One region of the Rhizobium sp. BK591 genome, then DNA from elsewhere that is predicted to be linked to it. Evidence: riboswitches for the same ligand, from Rfam matches in the RefSeq annotation. Region 1 holds a riboswitch; each other region holds the start of a gene.
What was found. Region 1 has a riboswitch for cobalamin ahead of bluB (5,6-dimethylbenzimidazole synthase). Riboswitches for the same ligand answer to the same signal wherever they lie in the genome.

Region 1 (7,483 bases):
AGACGCGCCTCAAACGCTATGGCCTGCGCATCCGCCCGCTGCAGGATTTCGAGGTGATCAATCCGGAAGACGATCCGCGCTTCCGTGAATATGTCGATCTCTATTTCTCGCTCGTCGGCCGTCGCGGTGTCATTCCCGAAGCCGCCCGCACCATCGTGCGCACCAACACCACCGTCATCGGCGCGCTGGCGCTGCGGCGCGGTGAGGCCGATGCGCTGATCTGCGGCCTCGAAGGCCGTTACGAGAAGCATCTGCGCGACGTCCGCCTGATCATCGGCAAGCGCAAGGATGTCCGTGATTTCTCCGCACTCAGTCTGATGATCTCGCAGCGCGGCGCCACCTTCTTCACCGACACCTATGTCACCTTCAATCCGACCGCCGAGGAGGTTGCCGAGGCGACGGTGCTGGCGGCCGAGGAAATCCGCCGTTTCGGCATCACCCCGCGCGCCGCCCTCGTCTCGCACTCCAACTTCGGCTCGCGCGAATCCGAAAGCGCCACGAAGATGCGCAGCGCTCTGCAGCTCGTGCGCGACGCCGCTCCCGATCTCGAAGTCGACGGCGAGATGCATGGCGAAAGCGCCATCACCGAAGCGTTGCGCAAGCGCGTCATGCCGGACACGACCTTGCACGACGAAGCGAACCTCCTGGTCTTCCCGAACCTCGATGCCGCCAACATCACGCTTGGTGTCGTCAAGTCGATGACCGACGGCCTGCATGTCGGACCGATCCTGCTCGGCACGGCCCTGCCCGCACACATCCTTGCCCCTTCGGTCACCTCCCGCGGCGTCGTCAACATGGCGGCACTCGCCGTCGTCGAAGCATCGCAGCCGGCCTAAGCCGGCTCCTCATTTCGTCATGCTCAGGCTTGTCCTGGGCATCTGCAACCGGTTGATATGAAACAGCTATCGGGCGCCTTGTAACGAAAGGCGCCCTCTATCCGCAAGCGCATCCGCGCGTTCGTTGCCGGCGATGCCGAAATGGCCTTTGCACCAGGCAATTGCCACCAGACCGTTCTGGGACAGCTGAAGGTCAACCGCTTTCCAGAGTTCCGCATTGGCGATCGTTCGGCTTCGGCCATTGCCATTCGGGCTGCTTTTCTTCCAGCCATTGTTCTTCCAGATATGCCGCCGGCTGTTGCAGCCTTTGACGACGTAGACGGAATCCGACCAGATGGTCGCAGGTTCGCCTGTCGTTTGGCTATTGATCCATATTGCCGCGTTGAGGACGGCGGCCAATTCCATCGAATTATTGGCGGAATCTTCGACGCCGCCGAAGCCGGAGGCGATCTCCACGGCATCGCGATAAGCGACAAAAGCCCAGCCCCCATGCCCGGAGCCGGGTTCGTAGCAACCGTCAACGAAGAGGTGGAGGCCATGTTGGCCTTCCGATATTCCGACTGTTGTTGCAGGGAAGTGAAGCTTGTTGGAAATGCTCGTCATTTTCTCCGCTTTTTGCCTTCGCTGCGCCAGCGCAATTTGCGACTGCCTGCTCGCCCCGAAGCGGACATTCGAACTGTACCTCTGCGTTGTGTCAACCATTGACGATGGTGGCGGCAACAGCGCCAGCCCCGACCGAGAACTGTAGGGCAATGTGGATCATGGACAATGAATCTGCCCCGACCTCCCCTTACGGAAGATTACCCGCGTCTGCTGGATAAGATCGCGAAAATGCGCTAGGATTTTCTCCAAGCTCATTAAGAGAAACGCCTTAAGAGACAATGCGCGGCGATCGAGGCCGCAATCGACCGATCGACTTTTTGCTCACCCCGGACGACGCCGTGAAACCCCGAAAATTGTCTCTTGCCCTCCTCCTCGCCTTCGCAGCGCCCGCCGCCGCGCAGACGAGCGCTGTCTGCGAGGACCTGCGTGGCCGTCTCGCCGATCTGCCGCGATCGATCGGCAATAGCAACGGCCGGGAGGCGCGCCAATATGCCAGCGCCATGGCCGAGCAGAACCTCGAGCTGCGCAAGGTTCGCAACGAGCTGCGCAACAATGGCTGCACCTCGGGCAGCATGGTCGTGATCGGCGGCGAGAATGCCGATTATTGCGGTGAACTCTCGCAGTCCGAAGCCCGCATGATCGACAATATCCAATATCTCCAGGACCGCCGTAACGAGCTGGCCGGCCAGAGCGGCGATGATGGGACACGCCGTGAACTGATCGCCGCGCTCGATCTCAATGGCTGCAACAGCGAAAACTTCTATGCCCCGAGCGATCGCAACGCCGCCGACCCCGCCCCGAGCATCGAGGAGCAGGCGATGCGCACCGATACCTTCATTCCGCTCGGCGGCGGTGAAGAGGTCGATCCGCGCTACGGCCTGCCGCGGGCCGAAATGCTCTCGCCGGTCAGCACCATGTGCGTGCGCACCTGCGACGGCGGCTTCTTCCCGATCAGCTCGAACGCCACTTCGGTCGATTTCGGCCGCGACGCCCAGACGTGCGCCAAGATGTGCCCGGGTATCGAGACCGAGCTGTTCTATCGTGACGTGACGAGCACCGAAGCCTCGAACATGATCTCGGTCGCAACGGGCACGCCCTACAGCGCCATGAAAAACGCCTTTGCCTACAAGAACCGCACGCCGGGGGAAAAGTCCTCCTGCGCCTGCAATCTCACCGCCTACTACGATGAGATGCGCGGCAAGCAGCCGTCAAGCGAACCGCCGCAACAAGGTTCGATCACCACCATCCGCACCAATCCCACGGCGAAGGATGCTGCCGCAGCCCCACCGCAACCATCCGTCCCGGAGCGCCCCTACGATCCCGTGCAGAACAAGGTCCGCCAGGTCGGCCCGCAATTCCTTGCCGGTGATCAAGGCTCGATAGACCTCGCCAATCCGGCAACGCCGGGGCCGCAGCCTCAACAGCAGTGATTGCTACGGGTCGTTGCGTCCCCACCCGTCATGGAAGACGAGCTCTTGGAGCGGCAGACGCTGCCGCCAGCCTTTGACGGACAGTTCCGGCTCGTCATAAAGCCGATCGACGAAACCGGCACAGAGCCAAGCGACCACCTCGATATGCTCGGGTATGCCGAGAATGCTTTTCAGATCGCCTTCGCGAAAAATGCTGACCCAGCCGATGCCGACCCCTTCCGCCCGCGCCGCAAGCCAGAGATTCTGGATGGCGCAGACTGTGGAATAGCTATCCATCCTGGGATTGTGGGTGCGCCCCAGCACCACGCTGCCGCTGCGGGTGGGGTCGCAGGTCACGCCTATGCCGAGCGGTGCCTCGGTGATGCCTTCGAGCTTGAGGGAGCGGTATGCCTGCCGCCGCTCGCCGGTAAACATCAGCGCCGCCTCCTCATTGGCCTTCACAAAGGCGTCCTGGACGCGCGCCCGGACCGCGGCACTTTTCACCAGAATGAAATTCCACGGCTGCATGAAGCCGACGGAGGGCGCATGATGGGCGGCCGTCAGCAGCCGCTCCACGACATCGTCAGGCAAGGGATCGGGCAGGAACTGGCTGCGAACGTCGCGCCGCGTCTTGATCGCGTGATAGACGGCCTCGCGCTCGGCCAAGGAAAAACCGGACGCCGCCGAAAGGGCATCCTCATCAAAGGGTCGCATCGTCAAATCCCCAACAACGCAACCGCCCGCCGTCCGCGCGGATCGGTCAATCTTGCCAGGCCGGTCTTCTGACTCGGCGTCATCCGTCTGCCGCAGCCTTCCCGGCGAGAAGCCAGTGGCGAGATGAAGCGGCAAGCGTCGGCCTTACAGCGTTGGGCACGTTCCGGCCTTGCACCGGATTCCCGATTCTCCCGCGTTGATGGCGGGCACCTGACGGCGCATCTATTTCAGGAAAGCGCGGCGACGGCAAGCCGGCCCGAGGTCGCAGTCGGGAACCACGTTGAGCCACGCACCCTCCCGCGTCGGTTTGAAGCGGCTCGACAAGCTCCTTCATCCATAGTTTCTATGGCCTTATCACCACCGAAGGCGTATGGACGATACAGTCCCTCGCAGCATCCCGGTTGCCCGTGCCCCGCCTCACGCCCATGATCCTTGCGGTCGCCCTGTTCATGGAACAGATGGATTCGACCGTGATCGCCACCAGCCTGCCGGCGATCGCAGCCGATATCGGCACCTCGCCGATCGCGCTGAAGCTCGCCGTCACCAGCTATCTCGTGGCACTGGCGATCTTCATCCCGATCAGCGGCTGGATGTCCGATCGGTTCGGTGCGCGCAACATCTTCCGCATGGCGATCTTCGTCTTCATGATCGGCTCGGTCGCCTGCGCTTTCTCCAACTCGATCACGGCCTTCGTCATCTCACGGCTGGTCCAAGGCGCCGGCGGCTCGATGATGACGCCGGTCAGCCGCCTGCTTTTGGTCCGGGGAACGCCACGCCACGAACTCGTCGACGCCATGGCCTGGCTCACCATTCCCGCCTTGATCGGCCCGATCTTGGGGCCGCCGATCGGCGGTTTCCTCACCACCTATCTCACCTGGCACTGGATCTTCTGGATCAACGTCCCGATCGGCGTGCTCGGCATCATCCTCGTCACCCGTTTCCTGCCGGCGGTCGAGCCGCGCAGCCCGCGGCCGATGGATTTCCCGGGCTTCTTCCTCTGCGGCCTCGGTTTCTCCGGCTTCGTCTTCGGCGTCTCGGTGATCAGCCTGCCGGCCGTGCCCGTCATCTACGGTTATGTCACGGTTGCGATCGGCATCCTTTCCGGTCTCCTCTACCTCCTGCATGCCCGCCGCGCGCCCTATCCGCTTCTCGATCCGAAGATGTTCCGCTACCCGATGTTCCGGGCGGCGATCCTCGGCGCCTCGAATTTCCGCATGGGGCTCGGCGCGCTGCCCTTCCTGATGCCGCTGATGCTGCAGCTCGGCTTCGGCCTGACGCCGTTGCAGTCGGGCTCGGTCACCTTCGTCAGCGCACTCGGCTCCATGGGCTCGAAATTCGCCGCCTCGCGCACCTTCAATGCCTTCGGCTTCCGCACCGTCATATCAATCACCACCTTGCTGGCGGCGATCTTCCTCGGCATCAACGGCCTGTTCACCGCCGAAACCCCGCTGTTCCTGATCATGGCCTGCCTGCTGATCGGCGGCCTGTTCCGCTCCATGGCTTTCTCGGGCGTCAACGCCATGGCCTTCGGCGATGTCGACGCCGCCGACAGCAGCCAGGCAACCGCGATCAATGCCGTTGCCCAGCGTATCTCCATGGCAATGGGTGTGGCGATCGCCGGCGGCATCCTCGAAATTTCGAGCAGCTTCCATAGCGGCCGGCTGCTGGTCTCGGATTTCCACGTCGCCTTCTTCAGCGTCTCGGCGATTTCGGCGCTCGCCTGCATCACCTTCCTGCGCCTGCCGCGCGATGCCGGCGCGGAACTGACGACGCGCCGCCGCAAACACCGGCAGACGGAGCCTGAAGAGGCGATCGCGGAAAACAGCTGATCGCGGCAGATCACCAGCGGGCGTGATAGCGAAATCACACGCGTGTGCTCCGGCATCCCTTTCTACTTTATGATTTATTCACACATCAAATACACACTGCGTTTGCGCGTTTTGGGTCGCTATCAGGACATGGGCATGAGCGCTCGTGATGTGACCGTCAGCGTGGATGCCCGTATTGATACGCCGGTCGGGAACATGTCCGACTGAGTCGCAATTCTAGGCCCCCGCGGAATGTTCCAATTTTTGAAAACGATGCCTCTGACAGCCAAGCTGGCGGCGATTATCGTGGCCGTCAATCTGTGCGGCATTTCCGCCTTTGCTACCTACACATGGATGTACGAAACCCGAGCGCTGATCGACGGCGCCAAGGCGAACTGGTCCAAGGATGCGGAGCAGTTTGCCTCTCTGGCGGCGGGCGGCGTGAAATGGGGCAAGGCGAATGCCGTTCGAGAGGCTTATTCGCTCTACCGCGACGATCCCTCGCTCGATCTCGTGCAGTTTGCCGCATTCAATGCGGAGGCTGTCGCCGTCGACACCTGGACACGCGACGGCATCAACGGTCTGCCCGCAGCGGCCGATCTGGCGAAGGGCCTGAGTGCAAAGCCGGAAAAGACGACCATCAATGACGGCGGGTTATCTGCCGGCGTGGTGACGATCACCGCACCCCTCCCGCTGGATAAGTCAGGCAAGGTCACCGGTTATATCGTCACCAACTGGTCCGTCGAAAAAATCGCTTCTGAAGTCAAGCAGAAGGTTCTCGTTTCGCTGCTCACGCAGTCCGCGATCACCGCCTTGGCCGTCATCGCCTTCCTTCTTGCCATGCGCAGCCTCGTTGGCCGGCCCATCCGGATCATCAGCGAACGGATCAGCGCCTTGCAGAAAGGCGACCTGGCCTCTCCCGTCACCTACAAGGAAAATGGCGACGAGATCGGCTTCCTGGCGCGTGCGTTGGAAGTTTTCCGCCACGAGGCGATTGCGAAGGTCGAAAGGGAGCAGGCCGCTGCCGAGCAGAGCGCTTCGCTCGATGCCGAACGGGCGCGCAACGCATTGTTCACGGAAGAGGCCAGCAACACGCAGCGGCTGGTCATGACCGCTCTCGCAAATGCATTGGAAAAGCTCGCCGCAGGCGACTTCTCCGTACACCTGGCCGATCTCGGTCCGGAATTCGATAAGTTGCGGCAGGATTTCAACAACATGGTCGAGGCCGTCGCCGCCGCACTGACGGAGATCAAGGCCGCCTCCGTGGCGGTTGAAGGCGGCTCGAGCGAGCTTGCCTCCTCCGCAGATCAACTCGCCAAGCGGACCGAGCAACAGGCGGCATCATTGGAACAGACCGCTGCCGCATTGGATGAGATGACCACCACCGTCCGAACATCGTCGCAGCGCGCCGAAAATACCGGGAAGCTGGTCGAGGAGACGAAGCGCAGCGCTCACGTCTCGGCGACGGTGGTGCGTGATGCCATCGGCGCGATGGACCGTATTCAGACCTCGTCGAGCCAGATCGGCCGCATTATCGGCGTCATCGACGAAATCGCCTTCCAGACGAACCTGCTGGCGCTGAACGCCGGCGTCGAGGCGGCGCGTGCGGGCGAAGCCGGCAAGGGTTTTGCGGTTGTCGCGCAGGAGGTGCGTGAACTCGCCCAGCGGTCGGCAAATGCCGCCAAAGAAATCAAGAACCTGATCAATGTGTCCGGCCAAGAGGTTGCCGCAGGCGTCGGGCTGGTGAACGAAACCGGCGACGCTCTCCTGAAGATCGAGGAGCAGATCAACCGCATCAGCGACAGTATCGCCTCCATCGTCCAGTCCTATCGCGAACAGGCGACCGGTCTGCAGGAAATCAATGGCGCGATCAACCAGATGGATCAGGCGACGCAACAAAACGCAGCAATGGTCGAGGAAACCAATGCGGCCTGCCAGGAACTGCTGTCGCAGGGACGCCAACTGCAGGACTCGGCCGGCAGATTCGTCGTCGGCGCGGCCGCGGCCAGCCAGACCAAACCCGTTCAACCCGCCCGCCAATCTCGTCCCGAACCCCGAGCCTACGTGCAGCGTCATGCAGGCAATGCCGCCGTTGCCGCCGCTCCCGGTGCCT
Region 2 (7,483 bases), on a different contig from region 1:
AGTTGCTGGAAGGGGTGGCGGCGGGCAAGGCACGCCAAAGCATCCAGTCGCTGGCGGCCCTGGTGCCGAAGAATGCGCTGCTCGAAGACAATGGCCAGACGCGGGAAGTGCCGGCGGAAAGCCTTGCTGTCGGCGCCATCATCATGGTGCGTCCGGGGGACCGGATTTCGGCGGACGGCATCATTGTTTCCGGCGAGAGTGCGATCGACGAGGCGCCGGTGACGGGGGAGAGCACGCCGGTGCGCAAGGGCGTCGATGCCGTCGTTTTTGCCGGCACGGTGAATGGCGATGCGGTGCTCAGGGTTCGCGTCACGGCGGCGGCCGCCGACAATACCATCGCCCGCGTCGTCAAATTGGTGGAGGAAGCGCAGGAATCGAAGGCGCCGACCGAACGCTTCATCGACCGCTTCTCGCGCTATTACACGCCCGGCGTGGTCGTGGTCGCAGCATTGGTTGCCATCGTTCCGCCGCTGCTGTTCGGCGGGTCGTGGGACGAATGGATCTACAAGGGCCTCGCCATCCTGCTGATCGGCTGCCCCTGTGCGCTTGTCATCTCGACGCCGGCGGCAATCGCCGCTGCGCTTTCGGCGGGGGCGCGGCGCGGGCTGCTGATGAAGGGCGGCGCGGTGCTGGAAACGCTCGGCAAGGTGACGATGGTCGCCTTCGACAAGACAGGCACGCTGACCGAGGGCAGGCCACAGGTGACCGACATCATTTCCTTCGGATTGAAGGAGGCGCAGGTGTTGTCGCGCGCGGCGGTGCTGGAGCAGGGATCCAGCCATCCCTTGGCCCTGGCTATCCTCAACCGCGCCAAAGCGGACGGCGTTCCCGTGCCGCCAGCCTTTGAGCTGGAAGCGCTGCCGGGCAAGGGTGTCAGCGGCAAGGTCGGCGGCGAGACGCTGGACCTGTTGTCGCCGCCGGCTGCCCGTGCGCTCGGGGCGCTCAGCGCGGAGCAGGATGCACGCATCACGGCGCTGAACGACGAGGGCAAGAGCGTATCGGTGCTGCTCGGCAACGGTATCGCGGCCGGCCTGATCGCCATGCGCGACGAGCCGCGCGAGGATGCCGAGGCCGGGCTCGCTACCCTCAAATCGGCAGGCGTCAAGGCGATGATGCTGACAGGCGACAACAAGCGGACGGCGGCAGCGGTGGCCGGCATGCTCGGCATCGACTGGCTCGGGGAGATGATGCCTGAGGACAAGCAGCGTGTTGTCGGCGAATTGAAGCGCCAGGGCTTCATCGTCGCCAAGGTCGGCGACGGCATCAACGATGCTCCGGCGCTGGCCGCTGCCGATATCGGCATCGCCATGGGCGGCGGCACCGATGTGGCGCTGGAGACCGCGGATGCCGCCGTGCTGCACGGACGCGTCGGCGACGTGGCGCGGATGATCGAACTTTCCAAACGCACGATGGGCAACATCCAGCAGAACATCAGCATCGCGCTGGGGCTGAAGGCGGTGTTCCTGGTGACGACGATCATGGGCATTACCGGGCTCTGGCCGGCGATCCTCGCCGATACCGGCGCCACTGTGCTGGTGACGATCAACGCGCTGCGGCTGCTTCGGATAAAGATATAAGCATTCCCCGACTTCATCCTCCGGCGCCCGTCACCGGCGGGATGTCCCATCGACGATTCGGGCCTGATCTCGAATCGAAATCTTTGGACCGGTCATAGGTCGGCTCCCCTCGTGGGGCTTCTCCACAGCCTGCTGTCTTTAAGCTTTGGTTATCCATGTTCTTCACAGGAATGTAGCGATTTCAAACCTGTCGTAACGCAACGCACAAACCATCCGTTGACGCGAATTTGGATTGGCGTACTATATCTAGTGTTCGAGGTTCCATCGATTCGTAAGGATCGATGGCTAAGACGGGAATTCGGTGCGCTTCGCCATCATGGCGCGGCAATGCCGGAGCTGCCCCCGCAACTGTAAGCGGTGAGCAACTGTCCGATTTCAGGTCACTGGAGCATGATGCTCCGGGAAGGCTGGGGCAGGGTGCATCGACCCGTGAGCCAGGAGACCTGCCTCGAACAAAACGTCCACGGGCGGGGTGTCCGGAAGGTCGCGTTTGCATGGCTGCGGGGATCTCCGCATCGCGTTTCGCAGGCCCGAACCTCCGCCCCTGAAACCTTCGCATTGAGCCACTTCGGGGTGAAGTCATGTCAGTATCTCAATTCAGGCTGCCACCCGCGCAATATAAAGGGCACGTCGCGCCCGGCGGCTGAACGAGCCGCATAGCTGCAAAATACAGAGCCTTTTCGACGGATATCGAGAGATTTCCGATCGATGTCCTGCGTCCCAATCGCGTCGTCACGAGGAATACTATGACCATTACCGTCTACAGCAAGCCTGCCTGCGTCCAGTGCACTGCCACCTACCGCGCCCTCGACCGTCTGGGTGTCGATTATGACATCGTCGATATCTCGCAGGATGCCGAAGCGCTCGATCGGGTCCGCAGCCTCGGCTACATGCAGGCGCCTGTCGTCATCGCCGGCGAGCAGCACTGGGCGGGCTTCCGCCCCGACATGATCAGCGCGCTCTCCTGAGTGAGGACAAGCGGTGGGGTTGATCGTCTATTATTCCAGCCGATCCGAAAATACCCATCGGTTCGTCGCCAAGCTCGGACTGCGCGCGGCGCGCATTCCGACCGGTGGCGTTGACGCGTTCCATATCCACGAACCCTTCGTGCTTGTTGTGCCGACTTATAGCGGCGACGGCGGCAAGGGTGCCGTTCCCAAGCAGGTGATTCGTTTCTTGAACGATGCGGAAAACCGAGGACACATCCGCGGCGTGATTGCCGCGGGCAACAGCAATTTCGGCGAGACATACGGGCTCGCCGGCGACGTGGTCTCGCGGAAATGCCTGGTGCCGTACCTCTACAGGTTCGAGCTCATGGGCACGGAAGACGACGTCGCCAACGTCAAACACGGGATGGAACGATTTTGGACACGGGAACAACTCTGACGCGGGATGCGGGCGCAAAACCGCATAACACTTTTGCTCATCCCGCAGGCCAACGCCCTTTGAAAGCGGCGGAAACGCTCGACTATCACGCGCTGAACGCCATGCTGAACCTCTATGACGAGGATGGGCGGATCCAGCTCGACAAGGATCGTTTGGCGGCCAAGCAGTATTTCCTGCAGCATGTGAACCAGAACACGGTGTTCTTTCACAATCTGAGGGAAAAGCTCGATTACCTCGTGACCGAGGGTTATTACGAGCAGGAGGTTCTCGACCAGTATTCCTTCAATTTCGTGCGAGACCTGTTCGACCAGGCCTATGCCAGGAAATTCCGTTTCCCGACCTTCCTCGGCGCCTTCAAATATTACACCAGCTATACGCTGAAGACCTTCGACGGAAAGCGCTATCTCGAGCGCTACGAGGACCGCATCTGCATGGTGGCGCTGGCGCTTGCGCGCGGCGACGAGGGCCTTGCCCGCGACATGGTGGACGAGATCATTTCCGGCCGTTTCCAGCCGGCGACGCCGACCTTCCTCAATGCCGGCAAGAAGCAGCGCGGAGAGCTGGTTTCCTGCTTCCTGCTGCGCGTCGAGGACAATATGGAATCGATCGGCCGGTCGATCAATTCGGCGCTGCAATTGTCGAAGCGCGGCGGCGGCGTGGCGCTGTCGCTGACCAATATCCGCGAGGCCGGCGCGCCGATCAAGCAGATCGAGAACCAGTCGTCTGGCATCATCCCGGTGATGAAGCTGCTCGAAGACAGTTTTTCCTATGCCAACCAGCTCGGGGCGCGGCAGGGCGCGGGTGCGGTCTATCTCAACGCCCATCACCCCGACATCATGCGCTTCCTCGATACCAAGCGTGAAAATGCCGACGAGAAGATCCGCATCAAGACGCTGTCGCTCGGCGTCGTCGTGCCCGACATCACCTTCGAGCTCGCCAAGAACAATGAAGACATGTACCTGTTCTCGCCCTATGACGTGGAACGCGTCTATGGCGCGCCTTTCACCGATATTTCGGTGACGGAAAAGTACCGCGAGATGGTGGCGGATGCCCGCATTTCAAAGAAGAAGATCAAGGCGCGCGAATTCTTCCAGGTGCTTGCCGAAATCCAGTTCGAGAGCGGCTACCCCTATATCATGTTCGAGGACACGGTGAATCGGGCGAACCCGATCGCCGGGCGCATCTCGATGAGCAATCTCTGCTCGGAGATCCTGCAGGTGAGCGAGGCCAGCGAATACAATGACGACCTCTCCTACAAATATCTTGGCAAGGATATTTCCTGCAATCTCGGCTCGCTGAACATCGCCGCGGCCATGGATTCGGCCGATTTCGGCAAGACGATCGAGACGTCGATCCGGGCGCTGACGGCCGTTTCCGACATGAGCCACATTTCCTCGGTTCCCTCGATCGAGAAGGGCAATGAGGAGAGCCATGCGATCGGCCTTGGCCAGATGAACCTGCACGGCTATCTCGCCCGCGAACGCATCTTCTATGGCTCGGAGGAAGGCGTCGATTTCACCAACATCTATTTCTATACGGTCACCTATCACGCGATCCGCGCTTCGAACCTCTTGGCGGTCGAACGCGGCACGAGCTTCAAGGGCTTCGAGAATTCGAAATATGCTTCCGGCGACTATTTCGACAAATATACTGACCAGCTCTGGGAGCCGGCGACGGAGAAGGTCAGGGCGCTGTTCGAGACGGCGGGCATCCATATTCCGACAAGGGAGGACTGGGCCGCGCTGAAGAAGGCGGTCATGGCCTCCGGCCTCTATAACCAGAACCTGCAGGCGGTGCCGCCGACAGGCTCGATCTCCTACATCAACCACTCGACCTCCTCGATCCACCCGATCGTCTCGAAGATCGAAATTCGCAAGGAAGGCAAGATCGGCCGCGTCTATTATCCGGCACCGTTCATGACCAACGACAATCTCGATTATTATCAGGATGCCTACGAGATCGGACCGGAGAAGATCATCGACACCTATGCGGCGGCGACCCAGCATGTCGACCAGGGGCTGTCGCTGACCTTGTTCTTTCGCGACACGGCGACGACGCGCGATATCAACAGGGCGCAGATCCATGCCTGGAAGAAGGGCATCAAGACGATCTACTACATCCGCCTTCGCCAAATGGCGCTGTCCGGCACTGAGGTGCAGGGCTGTGTGTCTTGTACGCTGTGAGTTGATTTCGGCCGCGAGCCTTTAAGCAAATGGCCCCCGCATCCGCCTGCCGGCACCTTCTCCCCTATGGGGAGAAGACATTTGCGGCAGGCGCGACATCCCCTCTCCCCTCGGGGAGAGGGCAGGGTGAGGGGGCTCCGAGCGCCATCAGATCTATTGAGGACATAATCACCATGAACATCGCCGTAAAGCCGATCAGCCGCGTGCGCGCCGTCAACTGGAACCGTATCGAGGACGATAAGGATCTCGAAGTCTGGAACCGGCTCACCGGCAATTTCTGGCTGCCGGAAAAGGTGCCGCTTTCGAACGACATTCCTTCCTGGGCGACGCTGACGTCGGTCGAGCAGCAACTGACCATCCGCGTCTTCACCGGGTTGACGCTGCTCGACACGATCCAGAATGGCGTCGGTTCCATAAGGCTGATGGAAGATGCGGCAACGCCGCATGAGGAGGCGGTGCTTTCCAACGTCTCCTTCATGGAGGCTGTGCATGCGCGCTCCTATTCCTCGATCTTCTCGACGCTGTGCTCGACGCCCGATGTCGACGATGCCTATCGCTGGTCGGAGGAGAATGAATTCCTGCAGCGGAAATCGGCGCTGATCATGGAGCAGTACGGCTCCGGCGATCCGCTGAAGAAGAAGGTCGCGAGCGTCTTCCTCGAAAGCTTCCTGTTCTATTCCGGCTTCTACCTGCCGATGTACTGGTCGAGCCGCGCCAAGCTGACCAATACGGCCGACATGATCCGCCTCATCATCCGCGACGAGGCGGTGCACGGCTATTATATCGGCTACAAGTTCCAGCGCGGGCTGGAGCGGCTCGGCGAGGAGAGAAGGCAGGAGATCAAGGATTTCGCCTTCGAGCTGCTGCTCGAACTCTACGATAACGAGGCCAGATATACCGAAGCGCTCTATGACGGCGTCGGGCTGACCGAGGACGTCAAGAAGTTCCTGCACTACAATGCCAACAAGGCGCTGATGAACCTCGGCTATGAGGCGCTTTTCCCGGCTGATGCCTGCAAGGTCAACCCGGCGATCCTGTCGGCACTTTCGCCGAATGCCGACGAGAACCACGACTTCTTCTCAGGCTCCGGCTCCTCCTATGTCATCGGCAAGGCTGTGGCGACCGAGGACGAGGACTGGGATTTCTGAGGTTTGATCGCCGTCTCCCCTTATCATTTGCTTCCCTATCGCCCACATTCAGCGGAAACTAAATTCAGTACTCGCCGATATGGCGCAGCAGGAGTTTTTGATGTCGTCTCTTTTGGACAAGGCCGGGACTACCGTCGAAGCGGATGATGGCGTCTGGCCGATCCGCAGGAGACGGATCCTCGACTGGCTGGTGAACGAGACGCGCGGCGAGCGGTTCATCGACAACATCCTGGTGGAGATGTGCGAGAAGCTATTGGCATCAGGGGTGCCGGTGGCGCGCGCGACATTGCATTTCAGGACGAACCATCCGCAATGGATTGGCGCCCGCATCCTCTGGAAGGAGGGTCTGACGGAGGCGAAGATCAACACTTTCGCCTATGGTGTCGAAAATACCCCGGAGTTCCTGAAAAGTCCCGTCAATGCGATCCATCAGGGTGCGGAGGAGGTGCGCAAACAGCTGGAAGACACAGCCGACGGCGACGAGGATTCATTCTATCAGGAACTGCGCGACGACGGTCTCACGGAGTATATCGCCTGGCCGGTCGAGCATACGTTCGGCAAACGGCACGTCGCGACATTTTCCACCAGCCGGCCGGGCGGTTTTACGAATGATCATATCGATTCCCTGCGCGACCTGCTGCCGGCCCTGACCCTCGTCAGCGAAATCCGGCTGAAGAACATCATGGCGCGCACGCTGCTGCAGACCTATGTGGGACCGCATGCGAGCGAGCAGATCCTGTCGGGTGTTACGACGCGTGGCAGCGGCGCGACCGTCGGCGCGGCGATCATGATCTGCGATCTGCGCGACTTTACGGCGATTTCGGATCTCTGGCCGCGCGACGACGTCATCCATCTGCTCAACGATTATTTCGACGCTATGTCCGACCCGATCGAGCGCTATGGCGGAGAGATCCTGAAGTTCATGGGCGACGGCTTGCTGGCGATCTTCCCGCTGAGCAAGGAAACGGCCTGTCATGATCTGCTGCAGGCGATCCGTGAGGGCCAGGAGTTGATGGCGCAATTGAACCAGCAGCATGCGAGCAATGGGCGCGAACCGCTGCGCTACGGCGTCGGCGTGCATGTCGGCGATGTCATGTACGGCAATATCGGCTCGCGCCGGCGGCTGGATTTCACCGTCATCGGGCCGGCGGTCAATGTCGCCTCGCGGCTGGAAAGCCTGACCAAGGAG
Region 3 (7,483 bases), 380 kb from region 1:
CCTCATGTGAAGGCCTTCTTCGAGCCCCGCACCTGCAGTGTGCAATATGTCGTTTCCGACCCGGCGACGAAACGCTGCGCCATCATTGACCCGGTGCTCGATTTCGACGAGATGTCGGGGGCGACGGGCACGGCCAATGCCGACGCCATCCTCGCCCATATCGAGAGCGAAGGGCTGACGGTCGAGTGGATCCTCGACACGCATCCGCATGCCGATCATTTCTCCGCTGCGTATTACCTCAAGGGAAAGACCGGTGCGCCGACGGCGATCGGCGCCCATGTCACCGACGTGCAGGCGCTCTGGAAGGAGATCTACAATTGGCCGGCGCTCGCGACCGACGGCTCGCAATGGGACCGGCTGTTTGCCGATGGCGAGACGTTCGAGATCGGCACGCTCAAGGCCCGCGTGATGTTTTCGCCCGGGCACACCCTCGCCTCGATCACCTATGTGATCGGCGACGCCGCCTTCGTGCACGATACGGTGTTCACGCCGGATTCCGGCACCGCCCGCACGGATTTCCCGGGCGGCAGCGCCAGCGCCCTCTGGCACACGATCCAGGCGATCCTGTCGCTGCCCGAGGAGACCCGGCTGTTTTCCGGTCACGACTATCAGCCGGGTGGCCGCCACCCGCGCTGGGAAAGCACGGTTGCCGCCCAGAAGCGCGCCAATCCGCATATATCGGGCATCGACGAGGCCGGCTTTGTGGCGCTGCGCCAGGCGCGCGACCGCACGCTGCCGAAGCCGAAGCTGATGCTGCACGCGCTGCAGGTCAATATCCGCGGCGGGCGGCTGCCCGAGCCGGAGGAGAACGGCCGGCGGTATCTGAAGATTCCGCTGGATGCGTTGTGACGGGGCGGCCCTGGCAACCGCCGCATCGTTCAAAGCGTGCTTCCTATAGCAGCCCCGGCGAAGTCATCCCCACCAATAGCAGCCGGCACCCATGTTCCCCGACTGCTTCATAGGCAAGGCAGTTTATCGCAAGGAAGCGCTTTTCGCCGCAATGTCAACCGACCGCCACCGGCAGTTTGCGCACCGAACGGCGGCGCGCAGCCATGCGCGCGATATATTTATCCGCCGGTGGTGCGGCGCCCTCTGAATAATCATTGACGGCGCGCGGGCAGGCGACGTAACTGGGGGAGACGGTTCCCTGAAGATGACTCCAAGGGGATTAATAGGGAACACGGTGAGGACGACCCAGTAGGGACCGAGACCGTGGCTGCCCCCGCAACTGTAAGCGGATTGTCGATCTCGGGGTTGATCGCGGAGCGATCATGCCCTTGGCCTAAAGGCCACGCCACTGCGGATATTGCGGGAAGGCGGATGAAAGACGGATATCCGCAAGCCAGGAGACCTGCCGTCAATCGCGATCCAATCAACCGGGCGGGGATGCCCGGACAAGGAACAGACATGATTGTCCTTCTGAACCTTCGCCTGATATCGGCATGCATCCGTCTCGATTGGGCCTCCCGCGGCTAGTCTACGCGTCAGCGTGACTTCAGCGTTGCGTATATGCGCGCGGCGCGGCCGTGCCTGTTTTCCCATCATCGAGGTTTTCATGCGTCAATTTCTCGCCATCATGACATTTACCTTCGGGCTGGCCGGCCTTGCGGCACCAAGCTTGGCCGCGACCCAATATCCCCTGACCGTCAGCAATTGCGGCCAGCAGGTGACGTTCCAGAAGGCGCCCGCCAGGATCGTTTCGATCGGCCAGGGCATGACTGAAATTCTGTTCTCGCTCGGCCTTGCCGACAAGATCGCCGGAACCGCCGTCTGGGTTGGCCCTGTCCTGCCGCAATATGCCGAGGCCAACAGCAAGATAAAACGCCTCGCCGACAACGATCCGAGCTTCGAATCCGTCGTCGGGCAGGAGCCCGACCTCGTGGCGGCCGAGTTCGAATGGCATGTCGGCGCGCAGGGCTCCGTCGGCAAGCGGGAGCAGTTCAAGGATCTCGGGATCAATAGTTATCTCGCGCCGGCCGATTGCGTCGCCAAGGTCAACACCGATGGCGGCGACGGTGTGCGTGGGGAGCTGTTCACGATGGACCTGATCTACCGGGAAATCGCTGAACTCTCGGAGATCTTCGACGTCAAGGAGCGCGGCGATGCGCTGATTTCCAAGCTGAGGAAGCGCGAGGCGGATGCCGTGGCGTCGATATCGGGCGCGACGGGCAAGAGCCTGCCGGTCGTCTTCTGGTTTTCCAGCAAGGAGGTCAACGGCGACGCCTTCATTGCCGGCAAGAACAGCGCACCTGCCTATATCCTCAAGACGATCGGCGCGAAGAACGTCGTGACAACCGAAGAGGAATGGCCGCTGGTCGGCTGGGAAACCATCGCCCAGGCGAACCCCGCGGTGATCGTGCTGGCGACCATGGATCGCCGCCGTTATGCGGCTGACGATCCCAAGGTCAAGCTTGACTTTCTCGAGAACGACCCTGTGACCAGGGAACTCGATGCCGTCAGGAACAGGCACTTCGTGATGATGGATGCGCAGTCGATGAACCCGACGATCCGCACGATCGACGGCATCGAGACAGTGGCGAAGGGCATCAAGTCCTTCGGCCTGGCACAGTGAAGACAGTATCGCTCAGGCGGCAGGGATGGTGGGCGCTCGCCGCGCTCACCATTGCCGCGCTTCTCCTTCTTGGACTGATGATCAGTCTCGCCGTTTCCATCGGCGAGATTGCCATCCCGCTTGCGACGACGGCTGAGGCGGTTTCGAACCGCCTGTTCGGAACCGATTTCGAGCTCAGCCGCATCCACCAGGGCATCGTCTGGGATTATCGGCTGAGCCGCGCCCTCGTCGCGGCCAGCGCCGGCGCGTCGCTCTCGCTCTGCGGCGCCATCCTGCAGGCGCTGCTGCGCAATCCGTTGGCCGAACCCTATGTGCTCGGCATCTCCGCCGGCGCCTCGACGGGAGCCGTCTGCGTGATGATTCTCGGCTTCGGCTACGGTATTCTCGGCCTGTCGAGCGGGGCCTTCATCGGCGCAGTCATGGCCTTTTTGCTGGTCGGCTTCCTGGCGACGGGTGCGGGGGGAACCGGCGAACGCATCATACTGTGTGGCGTCGCCGGTTCGCAGCTCTTCAACGCGCTCACCTCCTACATCGTGACGACATCGGCGAATGCCGAGCAGGCGCGCGGCATCCTGTTCTGGCTTCTGGGGTCGCTCAGCGGCGTACGCTGGCCAGATGTCTACCTTTCGGTGCCGATCGCGCTTGCCGGCTTCATCGTCTGCATGGCCCATGTGCGGGCGCTCGATGCCTTCGCCTTCGGCACGGATGCCGCCGCCTCGCTCGGCATTGCCGTGCGCCGCGTCCAGATCGTGCTGTTCGCCCTGACGGCGGCGATGACGGCAAGCGTCGTCAGCATGGTGGGCTCGATCGGTTTCGTCGGCCTCGTCATACCCCATGCCGCCCGTTTCCTTGTCGGGCCGGCCCATGGGCGGCTGCTGCCGGCAACGGCGCTCGGCGGCGCCATCTACATGGTCGGCGCCGATATCCTTTCGCGCATCATCATACCGCAGCAGATCCTGCCGATCGGTGTCGTCACCGCGCTCTTCGGCGCGCCGGCCTTCGCCGTCATCCTCTATCGCGTACGAGGGAATGCATGAGCATCAACGTCGACGAGGTGAGCTTTGCCGCCGGCGACACCGTCATTGTCAACGGCGTCAGCCTGACGGTGAAAAGGGGCAAGGTGCTCGGGTTGCTCGGGCCGAACGGTTCCGGAAAGTCGAGCCTTCTCAGATTGATCTGCCGGCTGCGCAAGGTTCGCAGCGGTGTCATCAGGCTCGGCGAGGACGACATTTCCTCGCTGTCGCGCGCAGCCCTTGCGCGTCGCGTCGCCTTCGTCGAGCAGCAGTCGACGACCGATACGCAGTTGACAGTGCGCGATGTGGTGCGGCTTGGCCGCACCCCGCATCGCGGGCTGTTGTCGTCCTGGGGCGCCGAAGACGATGCTGCCGTCGACCAGGCGCTGTCGCGGACGGGCATGCGGGAGAGGGCAGGCCAGCTCTGGCAGACACTGTCGGGCGGCGAGCGCCAGCGCGTCCATATTGCGAGATCGCTGGCGCAGGCGCCGAGCGAACTGCTGCTCGACGAGCCGACCAACCATCTCGATATCCAGCACCAACTCGACATTCTCTCGCTGATCTCGAAGCTCGGTATCACCTGTATCGTCGCGCTGCACGATCTCAACCTGGCGGCAATGTTCTGCGACAGCCTGGCGGTACTTCAAAAGGGCAAGGTCATCGCCTCGGGCGCGCCGGAGGATGTGCTGACGGAGGAGATGATCGGCCGGGTCTTCGGCGTTCGCGCCCATGTCCAGAAATCGGCCGTGCATGGCCGGCATCATATCCAATACGTCATGGATTAAGGAACGGCGGGGGATTTCGATCTTAAGGAGGGGTATGACCTCACTGGCCTTCTTCCGGGCCTGGCGCCGTGCGCTCGTCGCAAGACAGCCGGGACCGGCGCTGTCTTAGGCTTCAGGCGCCGAAAACCGCATTGCCTCCCGCAACAGCTTGATGACCTCTGAGACCGATGGCCCGCTGATGGGCGGCGGCTCTGTGCGTTCGCAGAATTCGCGCCAGACAAACAGCGTCAGTTCCGCGCCATCCGTTGCGGTTTCCCCCGGACCCTCTGCAAAACTCTGGAGCAGGCGATATCGAGCGTCCTTCCAGAACAACTCCTCCACCCAGTCATATATCGGGATCACATGGAAATGGATCGGATAACCGGGCGTGTGCCCGTATCGGCCGATATAGACGCGCTGGGCATTCAATTTCCGTTTCAGGGCGCTCTGAACCCTTGCGAGCAAGGGGCCGAATTCGGCCAAAGCGTCTTCAGACAAATCCGACAGATCGTTGGTATCGGTCTTGGAACTGAGCATGAGGTAGCCGGGAAGGGCGGAGTTCATGCGGTGGTTCACAAGCCATCCTGATGTTTCGGCAACATGAAAGTGCGGAGGAATCTCCAAACGCTGCGTCTTCCGTTTTCGCAAATGTCGCTATTCACTTCTGGTGGCGGCAGAATAGGCAGTTTCGCGAGGGTTGCAAATGACGCATCCGAGACATAATCAAGGCCAAGTCCAAGAGCCTTATCCCAGAGAGACTTGTCGTCATATCCGCCAACCGCTATCTGGTGCTGATCCTAGGCGAACCCGCCGAGAACGATAAGGCCTTTTATGATCCCCGATTTCCTCGTCACCCATTCCGGTGGCTTCCATGCCGACGAATTGCTGTCGAGCGTCATCCTGACCCGGCTTTTCCCGCAGGCGCGTATCGTCCGCAGCCGGGCGCCGGAATGGATCACGCCGGGCGAAGAACGCATCATCTACGATGTCGGCGGCGCCTATGACCCTGCCGCCGGGATATTCGACCACCACCAGCGCGGCGCGCCGTTGCGCGACGATGGCCAGCCCTACAGTTCCTTCGGCCTGATCTGGAAGCATTACGGCCGTGATTATCTCGCAGCCTCCGGCCTTCCCGAAGCACATGTCGAGACGCTGCATGGTTCTTTCGACGCCAGTTTCGTGCTGCCGGTCGACCTGACGGACAATGGCGCGCTCAGCCCCTCCGGGCCGCTGGCCGGGTTGACGCTGCCGGCTCTGCTGGAAACGCTGAAACCGGTCTTCGACGATGCCGACCCCGCTGCCGACGACCGTGCCTTCCACGCGGCCCTTGCCATCGCCCGCAGTTTCGTCGAGGCCAGGATTGCGCAGAGTGCTGCGAAATTGCGGGCCGAGGCGGTCGTGCATCAGGCAATCGAGGCTACCGGGCAGGGGCGTGTTTTGGAATTGCCGAGGGGAATGCCCTTCCGGCCTGCTATCGTGAAAGCAGGCGCCGATCATATGCTGTTCGTCGTCCACCCGCGCGAAAAGGACTGGTGCGTGACCGGCATCCGCCGCGCCGAGGATGGTTTCGAGCTCAGGGCCGATCTGCCGGCGGCCTGGGCCGGGCTCACCAATGGCGCATTGGAGGCGGCGTGCGGCATAGAGGGCGCGAGCTTCTGCCACAACGGCCGATTCATCGCCGCCGCCAGGACCCGAGAGGCGGCGCTTGCCATGGCCGAACTGGCGGTAGAGGAGGCGCTTTCGATCGGGCAATAGGTCAAATAGCGGCAGCTCAGGCAGCTTATTCGCGCCGGGTTCACCTCGTATCAGATTACGTTCAGATGGCTCCAATTGTAGGGCCGATTGACTTGCTGCCGCGAAGGACTAAGCTTTAGGCCATACAACCACTACCCATACGCGAGAGATTGCTGAGGGTGCAAGTGGCTGGCAACCTTGAGGAGGATGAGGTTTGCCATGGACTATCGTGTTATTCTGCTGATTGCCACATCCGTGATTGCCCTTTCCCCCGGTCGCGCCGGGGCGCAGGAGGGCGATGCGACCGCGGGTGCCGCCGTTTTCAAGAAATGCGCAACCTGTCATGTCGCCGATTCCGATACGAACAAGGTCGGTCCGTCGCTGAACAAGTTATTCGGCCGACAGGCCGGCACGCATCCTGATTTCGCCTATTCGGCCGGAATGAAGGCGGCCGGCGAAGGCGGTCTGGTCTGGGACGAGACAGTGCTGCGCGACTATCTGCATAATCCGAAAGCGAAGGTGAAGGGCACGAAGATGGCCTTCGTCGGCGTGAAGGACGATCAGGAGATCACCGATCTCATCGCCTATCTCAAGCAATATTCCAAATGATGGGCCATACTCCAAAATGACGGGTGGAAACGGCGCGGCAGGTGCCTAAATTGCCGTAATTGCCGATATTTTCTATCTGTGCGATAATAAAGACGGACTTTTTGCGGAATGCGGTTTCACGGGTCAACCTGCTCGAGGAGGAGCGGAAATGGCTGTCGTGCTGATCCTCGTCCTGATTGTCGTCGGCTCCGTGCTGTTCCATGTGCTGAGCCCGTGGTGGTGGACGCCGATCGCGTCCAACTGGACCTATATCGACAGCACCCTCGTCATCACCTTCTGGATCACCGGCATCGTCTTCGTGGCAGTGGTCTTGTTCATGGCCTATTGCGTCTTTCGCTTCCGGCATAAGCCGGGCAACAAGGCGCATTACGAGCCTGAAAACCGCAGGCTGGAGGTGATGCTCGCCTCGGGAACGGCGGTCGGCGTCGCCGCCATGCTGGCGCCCGGCCTCATCGTCTGGAACCAGTTCATCACGGTGCCCGCCGATGCCGCATCGGTGGAGGTCGTCAGCCAGCAGTGGCTGTGGAGCTTCCGCCTGCCGGGGGCGGACGGAAAGCTCGGCCGCGCCGAAACGCGCGACGTTACGCCCGAAAACCCGCTCGGCCTCGACAAGAACGATGCAAGCGGCCTCGACGACATCATCATCGAAGGCGGCGAACTGCATCTGCCGATCGGCAAGCCGGTGCACATGTTGCTGCGCTCGGTCGATGTGCTCCATGATTTCTACGTGCCTGAGTTTCGCGCCAAGATGGACATGATCCCCGGCATGGTCACCTACTTCTGGCTCACGC
Region 4 (7,483 bases), on a different contig from region 1:
GCCGAGGCGTCGCGCCGCATCACCCTCCATCGTAAAAATGCCGATCTTGACGGTCGAGGAACCGGCATTGAAGGTCAGGAGGAGGTCGGTCGATGACATTCTCAGACTCCGCGCGGGCGTGACGATAGCTGAACTTAGCGTCGGGCCTCCTGACGGAAAGGGAATATTCGGGCCTCCACGTGTTTTTGCCGCCGCGCGGCAGCCGAAGTCGTGCGATGGTCACCATCGCTTCGGCCGATGATCTCGGCCTGCCGGTCTCGACCACACGTGTGCTGTCGTCAGGCGTCGCCGGCACCATGGCGGCGAACGGTTCCGGCCTGCAATGGTCGACCGTGCGCAACATGCTGATGGCTTGGGTGCTGACGCTGCCGGCCTCGATTGCGATCGCCTTCCTGCTCTTCGTGATCCTGCGCCAGGTGTTTTAAGACGTCCCGTCAGGCCGTCGAGGCCAGACTGGCATTGCGATCGCTGATGAAGATGCCCGCCTCGGCGGCGGGCATCGCCTTGCCGAAGAGATAGCCCTGGCCGATGTCGCAGCCGAGCTGCAGCAGGAAGGCGAGCTGCCCATGCTCCTCGACGCCTTCCGCGGTCGTCTTGATGTTGAGGCTCCGGCCGAGGCCGAGCATGGCGCGGACGATCTTTTCCTGGCGTTCGTCGTCGCGATAGGTGGCGATGAAGCTTTTGTCGATCTTGATCTTGTCGAAACGATAGCGGGCGAGCTGGGCGAGGCTCGAATAGCCGGTGCCGAAATCGTCGAGCGCGATCTGGATGCCGGCCGCATGCAGTTCGTCGAGAATGACGGCGGCGATGGCGGGATCCTGGATCAGCGCGTTTTCGGTGATCTCCACTTCCAGGCGCTGCGGCGGCAACCGGCTTGCCGAAAGCACCTTGAGGATGCGGGAGGTCAGCAGCCTGTCTTCCATCTGCACCGGCGAGACGTTGAAAGACAACATCACATGCTCCGGCCAGGTGAGTGCGTCGCTGCAGGCCTGGGCGAGAAGATCCTCGAACAATGCAGTGATCATGCCGGTTTCCTCGGCGATGCCGATGAAAACAGGCGGCGGGATGTTGACGCCATCGTCGCCGATCCAGCGCGCCAGCGCCTCGAAGCCGCAGAGCTGGCCGGTCTTCAGATCGATCAGCGGCTGGTAGAAGGGTTTGATCGCCTTGTTGGAGATCGCGGCGCGCAGCCTGGTTTCCAGTGCGGCGCGTTCGGTCACCTTGTCCTGCATCGAAGGTTCGAAGACGAAATAGTGGTTCGGTCCGCGTGATTTCGCCTCATACATGGCGAGGTCGGCACGGTGGGCGGCGTCTTCCAGTGGTTCGGCTCCCTCGGCCCAGCGGTCGTAGCCGACGCTGGCGCCGACCTCGACGGCAAAGCCATCGATATGGATCGGCCGGGTGACCGCCTGGATCAGCAGCTTGGCAAAACGCTCCTCGCGCTGCGCCGTCAGGGCGAAGGCGACGACGATGAATTCGTCGCCGCCGAAGCGATAGACGCAATCGGCATTGCCGAGTGCACAGATGCGTCTGGCAACCTCGATCAACAGGACGTCGCCGCCCTTGTGGCCCACGAGATCGTTGACTTTCTTGAAGCCGTCGAGGTCGACGGAGAAGAGAGTGACGTTGCGATCCCACTCCTCGATCTCGGCCTCATCGTCCTTGATCGGCCGCGAGAGGATCTTGCGCTCGAAGGCGTAGCGGTTCGGCAGTTTGGTGAGATGGTCGTGGGTTGCGGTCCAATCGGCCTTTGCCTGGGCGGTGGCGCGCAGTTCCGTTTCCTTGCGCAGGTCGGCTATGCGCAGCACCGAATAGATGAAGCTCATGGCGCCGGCGATGCCGAGCGCCAGAACGAGCTTGTCGGCGCCGTACTCGCCGAAACCGGTCATGAAGTAGACAAGGCTGTCGTCAAGCTGCAACAGGGTGCAGAGGAGCCAGAGAGTAATCCCGAACCCGACGATCGAAACACATTGCCTTCCGGCCCTGCTCTGGAAAAATACCGGCACTGCGCCTTCTCCATCTCCACCCTTCGCGGAAGTAGCACGAAAGTCTGAAATGTTCGTTGAAACCAGAAGGCGAATTATCCGAGGCTTCAGCCTCCTGATGTGCCGTCGAGGGACCGTTGGCGCCAGAGGAAAACGCCGAGCGAGCCCTCTTCGTGGTTGGCAGAATGGCAGGTGCGGAAAAAACGAAGGCGAGCGTGCCATGGCATCGCTCGCCCTTTTTCGTGCTTCAGGCGGTGACGATCAGCAGCGGGACGCTGACGATGAGACCGACCAGAACTGTGACTGTGGCGACACGCATCAAACGCAGGCGCCGCGTGCGCTCCCCACTCCAATCATATGTCATTCTTCCATCTCCTTGGGATAAGGAAGTAGTCCCCGCGAAACCGGGTTCAACAGAGATGACGCGATTTGCTTGTGTAAGGCTGGATATGATCAGGACTCGCTAAAGCATCGGTCCGAAAATCGGAATCGATTTTCGGACAGCGCGATGCGAGGATTGAAAGTGTCCGAGCGTCCTTGTGCGTCCGAAAGGACGCACGGCGCTCTAATGCTGGAAGCGCAGAGACCAGCGTCGTCCATTGCTGGTCATGCGAATGACGGCGAGCGGCTCGATGTCGCTCAGCCAGAAAGAGGAGAGCGGCGCCTGAAGCACATGGGCGACCGCCGCCCGGATGACGGCTGCGTGACTGACGGCGATCACATGGCCGCCGAGGGCGGATTCGCTCTCCATCCAGTCGGCGACGCGTGTTCTCAAATCAAGAAGGCTCTCGCCGCCATGCGGGGCCGCTTCCGGATCGCTCATCCAGGCCATGAGGCTCTCAGGCTCTTCCGCCTCTATCGCGGCGATCGATCTGCCGGCCCAGCGGCCATGGTCGCAGTCGCGAAGCGCCGGATCGATCCGGGCTTGGAGGCGGAGCGCGTCAACAGTCTGGCGGGCGCGCAAAGCGGGGCTCGTGGCAACGCGATCGGCGCGGGGCAGGGCGGCCATCCTGTCGGCTTCTTCCGCCGCCTTGCCTTCCAGCGGTTCGTCGAGCGGGAACAGGGCCTTGCGGCTCGCCATCGTCGCGCCGTGGCAGATCCAGGTGAGGCGCGTATTCACGGTCGTTCTGATCTCCCGGAGTGCGGCTGTAGCGGCGCAGGACGGCCCTTGGCCGGCTTGTGAAGTTTCGTTGACAGTCTCTTCGGCGTGCAGATATAACCGTGCTGTTGCGGGTTTGGAAGCCGGTGGAAATCCGGCGCGGTCGCGCCACTGTGACCAGCGTGTCGAAAGCTCTTCGCGCTGGAAGTCAGACCCTACTGCACAAGCACTCTTTCGACTGAACGCGTCATTCCCGGAGGAATACATGTCTGACACCACTTTTGCGCCCGTCGCGGCACCGGCGCCGATCCCCCTGGGAGAGATCCTGCCATGGGCGATCTTCGGTGGCCTGCTGATGCTCATCGTTCTCTATTTTGTCGGCACCGAGGAAGGCGCGATGGCGCTGTTCAACGGGATGTATGTGCACGAATTCGTGCATGACGGCCGTCATCTCCTCGGCTTTCCCTGCCACTAAAGCGCGTCGCGATCTTTCAGATTCGCGCCTCACTTTAGGTCTTTGTTTTCGCATGTCGTTATCGCAAAATCGCTGCACACTTTTGCGCGACATGCTTTAGGGGAGTTCCTGACATGGTTGGAAATCTTCTGCTTCGCGGCATGCTCGCGGGCCTGATTGCTGGCATCCTCGTTTTCGCTTTTGCGCATATCTTCGGCGAGCCGCTGGTCGATGCGGCGATCGCCTTCGAGGAGGCGAGTGCCCAGGCGGCCGGTGAAGCTGCCGAACCTGAAATCGTCAGCCGCGCCACGCAGGCCGGTCTCGGCCTTTTCACCGGCGTCATGGCCTACAGCGTTGCCGTTGGCGGGCTCTTCGCTCTCGCCTTCGCTTTCGTGCACGGCCGTTTCAGCAGCCTTTCGGCGCGCGGCACCTCGGCCGTCATCGCCATTGCCGCCTTCGTGGCGATCGTCCTCGTTCCCGGTATCAAGTATCCGGCCAACCCGCCGGCGGTCGGCAATCCCGATACGATCGGCGTCAGGACCGAACTGTTCTTCCTGATGATCGTCGTCTCGCTCGCCGCGCTGATTGCCGCGGTGGCGCTGTCGCGCCGCCTCGCGGGGCGTTTCGGTCTCTGGAATGGCGCGATCATCGCCGGAATCGCTTATCTCGTCTTCATCGGCGTCGTGCTCTATCTGCTGCCGCCGATCAACGAGGTGCCGGAGAACTTCTCGGCGATGGTCCTCTGGCGGTTCCGCACGACTTCGCTCGGCATGCATGTGATCCTCTGGACAACCTTGGGCCTTGCCTTCGGAGTGCTGGCGGAAAAGCGGCTTGCCGTTAAGGACGGGCAACGCGGCCGGCCGGCAACGGCATTTCACTGAACGCATCGAAGGGCGCCGCTTGCCGGCGCCCTGAACTTTTCGGGCGGCCATGACAAGCAGCAGAACCATACCACTCGTGTCGACGGCGTTTGCCACCGCCGTCTTTTTTTGTGTGGTTGCTGGAAGCGCTCTTGCCCATAGCCCTAGCGGCGGCGGCAGCCATACCGGACTGGATATTCCGGAAATTTCCCATGGCGAGATGGCGGTGATTGCAGACTATCGCAGTGGGATCATCGACCTTGCTTCCCGTGCCGTCGATACCAACGAGCCGTTCCGCCGCGTCCTGAACTATGCCGAGATCCAGTATTCCTATTGTCTCTGGGGCCGGGTGCCGGGCAGCGTGACGGACGAGGAAAGCCCGTTCAACGAATGCGCCCATGCCTATCTCGCGGCGGCCAAGGCGGTCTTGCTGTCGATGCGCGAGATGCCGCAAGAGAGGGCTGCCGCGAATGAAATCATTTCCGCCGTCGACGCCGACATGACGCGGCGCGGCCTTGCGCTCGTCACCTGCCGGTTCAGCGGCGAGGCCTTCAACACCGCCGATGTCATCAAGCCACACTGGGGCAAGGTGCCACTTCATCCAGCCAGCATGGCGTCGCTGACCGGGCTCGCTGCATTGTTCGGCCTTGGTTTTTTTTGGCTTCGCCACTTCCTGCGGCCGAAGGCTCAATCGTCGGAATAGCGCTGCTCGCGCCATGGATCGCCGTAGATATGGTAGCCGTTCTTTTCCCAGAAGCCAGCCTCGTCGTCGGGCATCAGCTCGATGCGGCGCAGCCATTTGGCGCTTTTCCAGAAATAAAGATGCGGCACGACCAGGCGCATCGGGCCGCCGTGATCCGGCGTCAGCGGCAGGCCTTCCCAGGCGGTAGCAAGGATCGCGTCCTCGGCGGCGAAATCAGCGAGCGGCAGGTTGGTGGTATAGCCGTCATAACTGGTCAGCATGACGTAACCGGCTTCGGGCTTCGGCGTGGCGAGGTCGAGCAGATCACGCGTCGAGACGCCCTTCCATTTGTTGTCGTAGCGCGACCATGTGGTGACGCAGTGGATATCGCTCACCCCAGTGCTCTGCTCGATCGCCTGGAAGGCGGTCCAGGTGAGGGTGAGCGGTGTTTCGACGAGGCCGCGCACGTCGAGCCGCCACGTATCCGTCGAGACAACAGGCTGCTGGCCGAGATCGAGCACCGGCCAGTTCTTGACGAGGTGCTGGCCGGGCGGCAGACGCTCGGTTTCAGGTCGGCTGATGCGGCCAGTCAGGAACTTGCCCTCGGCCGCCCAGCGGCGCTTGGATGTGGTGAGCTTGCTGTCGGCGGGTGTCTGATCGTCGCTCATGATGGGCTTCCTTGCGATGCGGCAATAGGATATCCGAGGTCGTTAAGTGTCAAGTTTCGGCTGGCCCTTGGAAAACCTTGCCAGGGTTGTTAGAGCGTCCTTTGTGCATCCTTTCGGACGCACAAAGGACGCTCTAACATTTTGAATCTACGCATCGTGCTTTCCGAAAATCGATTCCGATTTTCGGGCCGATGCGCTAGACTTGAGGGCGTCGGGTATGCCTCGCTGGGGAGTGGAGGCAGAAAGGGGAGGAGCCGGATCTGTCTTCGAGGTATCGTGCGATAGCGGCGTTGCTCGTCGTGCCGCTGATCATCTTCGCCTTCTTCACTTATGGAAGCGCGATTGCGACACGCGCTTATATGGGGGAAGCCTCGGCGCAGGCAGGAACGGCGCTGCGCCTTGCCGTGTCGGCGCTCAGCGGCCACCTCAACCGCTACGAGGCGCTGCCGGCGCTGATTGCCGATCACGACGACATCAAGGAACTGGTGAGCGCGCCTGAGGATGCGGCGCTACGCGATGCCGCCAATCTCTATCTCAAGGAGATCAACGGGCTGCTGAAATCCTCCGACATCTATGTGGTCAAACCGGATGGCGAGACGATCGCGGCGAGCAATTACGACGGACCGGGAAGCTTCGTCGGACAGAATTTCAGCTACCGGCCCTATTTTCAGGATGCGATCGCAGGCCGGCAGGCAAGGTTCTACGCGCTCGGCACCACCTCGCTGAAGCGCGGCTATTATTTTGCCGCGCCGATCCGGACCGGCGCGGATATTCGGGGCGTCATCGTTTTCAAAGTCGATATCGACATGATCGAATCCTCCTGGGGCGGCGGCGAATACAAGATCTTCGTCTCCGATCCGGAGGGCATCATCTTCATGTCCGGCAGCCCCGAATGGCTCTATGGCGCTATCCTGCCGCTGACGGCCGATCGCATCGCACGCACGGAAGCGTCGCGGCGGTATGCCAATGCCAGGCTGACGGCGTTGCCGGTGACGCGTCAGCGCTTCGAGCCGCATGAGTTGATGACGCTCGCCGGCGAGCGCGGCTCGAGCGAATATCTGGTGCTCTCGCACTACATGCCGGCCGAGGACTGGACCGTGAACGTGCTGATGGAGACGAGTTCCATCCGCGCCCAGGCGCGCACCGCGCTTGCGGCGGTCTTTCTCATCCTCTGCATTGCCGGGCTCGCGGTCGCGGTCATTCGCCAGCGGCGGGCGCGGCTTGCCGAGCGCATGCAGATGCAGGCCGACGCCCGCAACGAGCTGGAGCGGCGCGTCGAGGAACGCACAGCCGATCTTGCCCGCGTCAACAGCCGCATTGAAGAAGAGATCGCCGAGCGGCGCCTGACCGAGCAACAACTCCGCCAGACACAGGCCGATCTGATCCAGGCCGGAAAGCTCGCCGGCCTCGGACAGATGTCGGCCGCTCTTTCGCACGAGTTCAACCAGCCGCTCGCCGCGGCGAAGACCTATACGGACAGCGCCTCCGTTCTCATCGATCGGGGCCGGACGGAGGAGGCGCGGGACAATATCCGGCGTATCGGCGGGCTCATTGACCGCATGGCCGCGATCAGCCGGCACCTGCGCAACTTCGCCCGCAAACCGAACGAGAAGCTCGGCTCGGTTTCTCTCGACGAGGCGATGCATGACACGCTCGAGATCATCGCCTGGCGGCTGAAGGCGGCGGATGCCGAACTCCTGCTCGATCTAGGCCCACGTCCACCCGTCGTGCGCGC

Region 2: linked by a shared signal. The riboswitch ahead of nrdH (glutaredoxin-like protein NrdH) and the one ahead of bluB (5,6-dimethylbenzimidazole synthase) in region 1 are both predicted to bind cobalamin.
Region 3: linked by a shared signal. The riboswitch ahead of FHX10_RS03945 (ABC transporter substrate-binding protein) and the one ahead of bluB (5,6-dimethylbenzimidazole synthase) in region 1 are both predicted to bind cobalamin.
Region 4: linked by a shared signal. The riboswitch ahead of FHX10_RS28750 (CbtB domain-containing protein) and the one ahead of bluB (5,6-dimethylbenzimidazole synthase) in region 1 are both predicted to bind cobalamin.

The regions. Positions count from the first base shown of each region.
Region 1 is NZ_JACIAZ010000001.1:1,208,271-1,215,753, reverse strand. Features, by position in the region: gene FHX10_RS05900 (NADP-dependent malic enzyme) at 1-836, shown strand, start outside; gene FHX10_RS05895 (ribonuclease H) at 903-1,439, opposite strand; gene FHX10_RS05890 (DUF2865 domain-containing protein) at 1,778-2,869, shown strand; gene bluB (5,6-dimethylbenzimidazole synthase) at 2,873-3,562, opposite strand; cobalamin riboswitch at 3,603-3,791, opposite strand; gene FHX10_RS05880 (DHA2 family efflux MFS transporter permease subunit) at 3,988-5,391, shown strand; gene FHX10_RS05875 (methyl-accepting chemotaxis protein) at 5,623-7,483, shown strand, end outside.
Region 2 is NZ_JACIAZ010000007.1:19,831-27,313, forward strand. Features, by position in the region: gene FHX10_RS27180 (heavy metal translocating P-type ATPase) at 1-1,577, shown strand, start outside; cobalamin riboswitch at 1,817-2,043, shown strand; gene nrdH (glutaredoxin-like protein NrdH) at 2,324-2,545, shown strand; gene nrdI (class Ib ribonucleoside-diphosphate reductase assembly flavoprotein NrdI) at 2,559-2,963, shown strand; gene nrdE (class 1b ribonucleoside-diphosphate reductase subunit alpha) at 2,942-5,146, shown strand; gene nrdF (class 1b ribonucleoside-diphosphate reductase subunit beta) at 5,320-6,294, shown strand; gene FHX10_RS27205 (adenylate/guanylate cyclase domain-containing protein) at 6,395-7,483, shown strand, end outside.
Region 3 is NZ_JACIAZ010000001.1:826,296-833,778, forward strand. Features, by position in the region: gene blh (bifunctional sulfur transferase/dioxygenase Blh) at 1-849, shown strand, start outside; cobalamin riboswitch at 1,124-1,374, shown strand; gene FHX10_RS03945 (ABC transporter substrate-binding protein) at 1,556-2,572, shown strand; gene FHX10_RS03950 (FecCD family ABC transporter permease) at 2,569-3,609, shown strand; gene FHX10_RS03955 (ABC transporter ATP-binding protein) at 3,606-4,370, shown strand; gene FHX10_RS03960 (HIT family protein) at 4,476-4,973, opposite strand; gene FHX10_RS03965 (MYG1 family protein) at 5,181-6,104, shown strand; gene FHX10_RS03970 (c-type cytochrome) at 6,303-6,692, shown strand; gene FHX10_RS03975 (cytochrome c oxidase subunit II) at 6,841-7,483, shown strand, end outside.
Region 4 is NZ_JACIAZ010000007.1:361,551-369,033, forward strand. Features, by position in the region: gene FHX10_RS28730 (acetate/propionate family kinase) at 1-99, opposite strand, end outside; partial or broken gene FHX10_RS28735 (inorganic phosphate transporter) at 213-425, shown strand; gene FHX10_RS28740 (putative bifunctional diguanylate cyclase/phosphodiesterase) at 435-2,006, opposite strand; gene FHX10_RS28745 (histidine phosphatase family protein) at 2,551-3,105, opposite strand; adenosylcobalamin (AdoCbl) riboswitch at 3,194-3,336, shown strand; gene FHX10_RS28750 (CbtB domain-containing protein) at 3,350-3,559, shown strand; gene FHX10_RS28755 (CbtA family protein) at 3,673-4,419, shown strand; gene FHX10_RS28760 (hypothetical protein) at 4,469-5,101, shown strand; gene FHX10_RS28765 (sulfite oxidase-like oxidoreductase) at 5,086-5,748, opposite strand; gene FHX10_RS28770 (sensor histidine kinase) at 6,048-7,483, shown strand, end outside.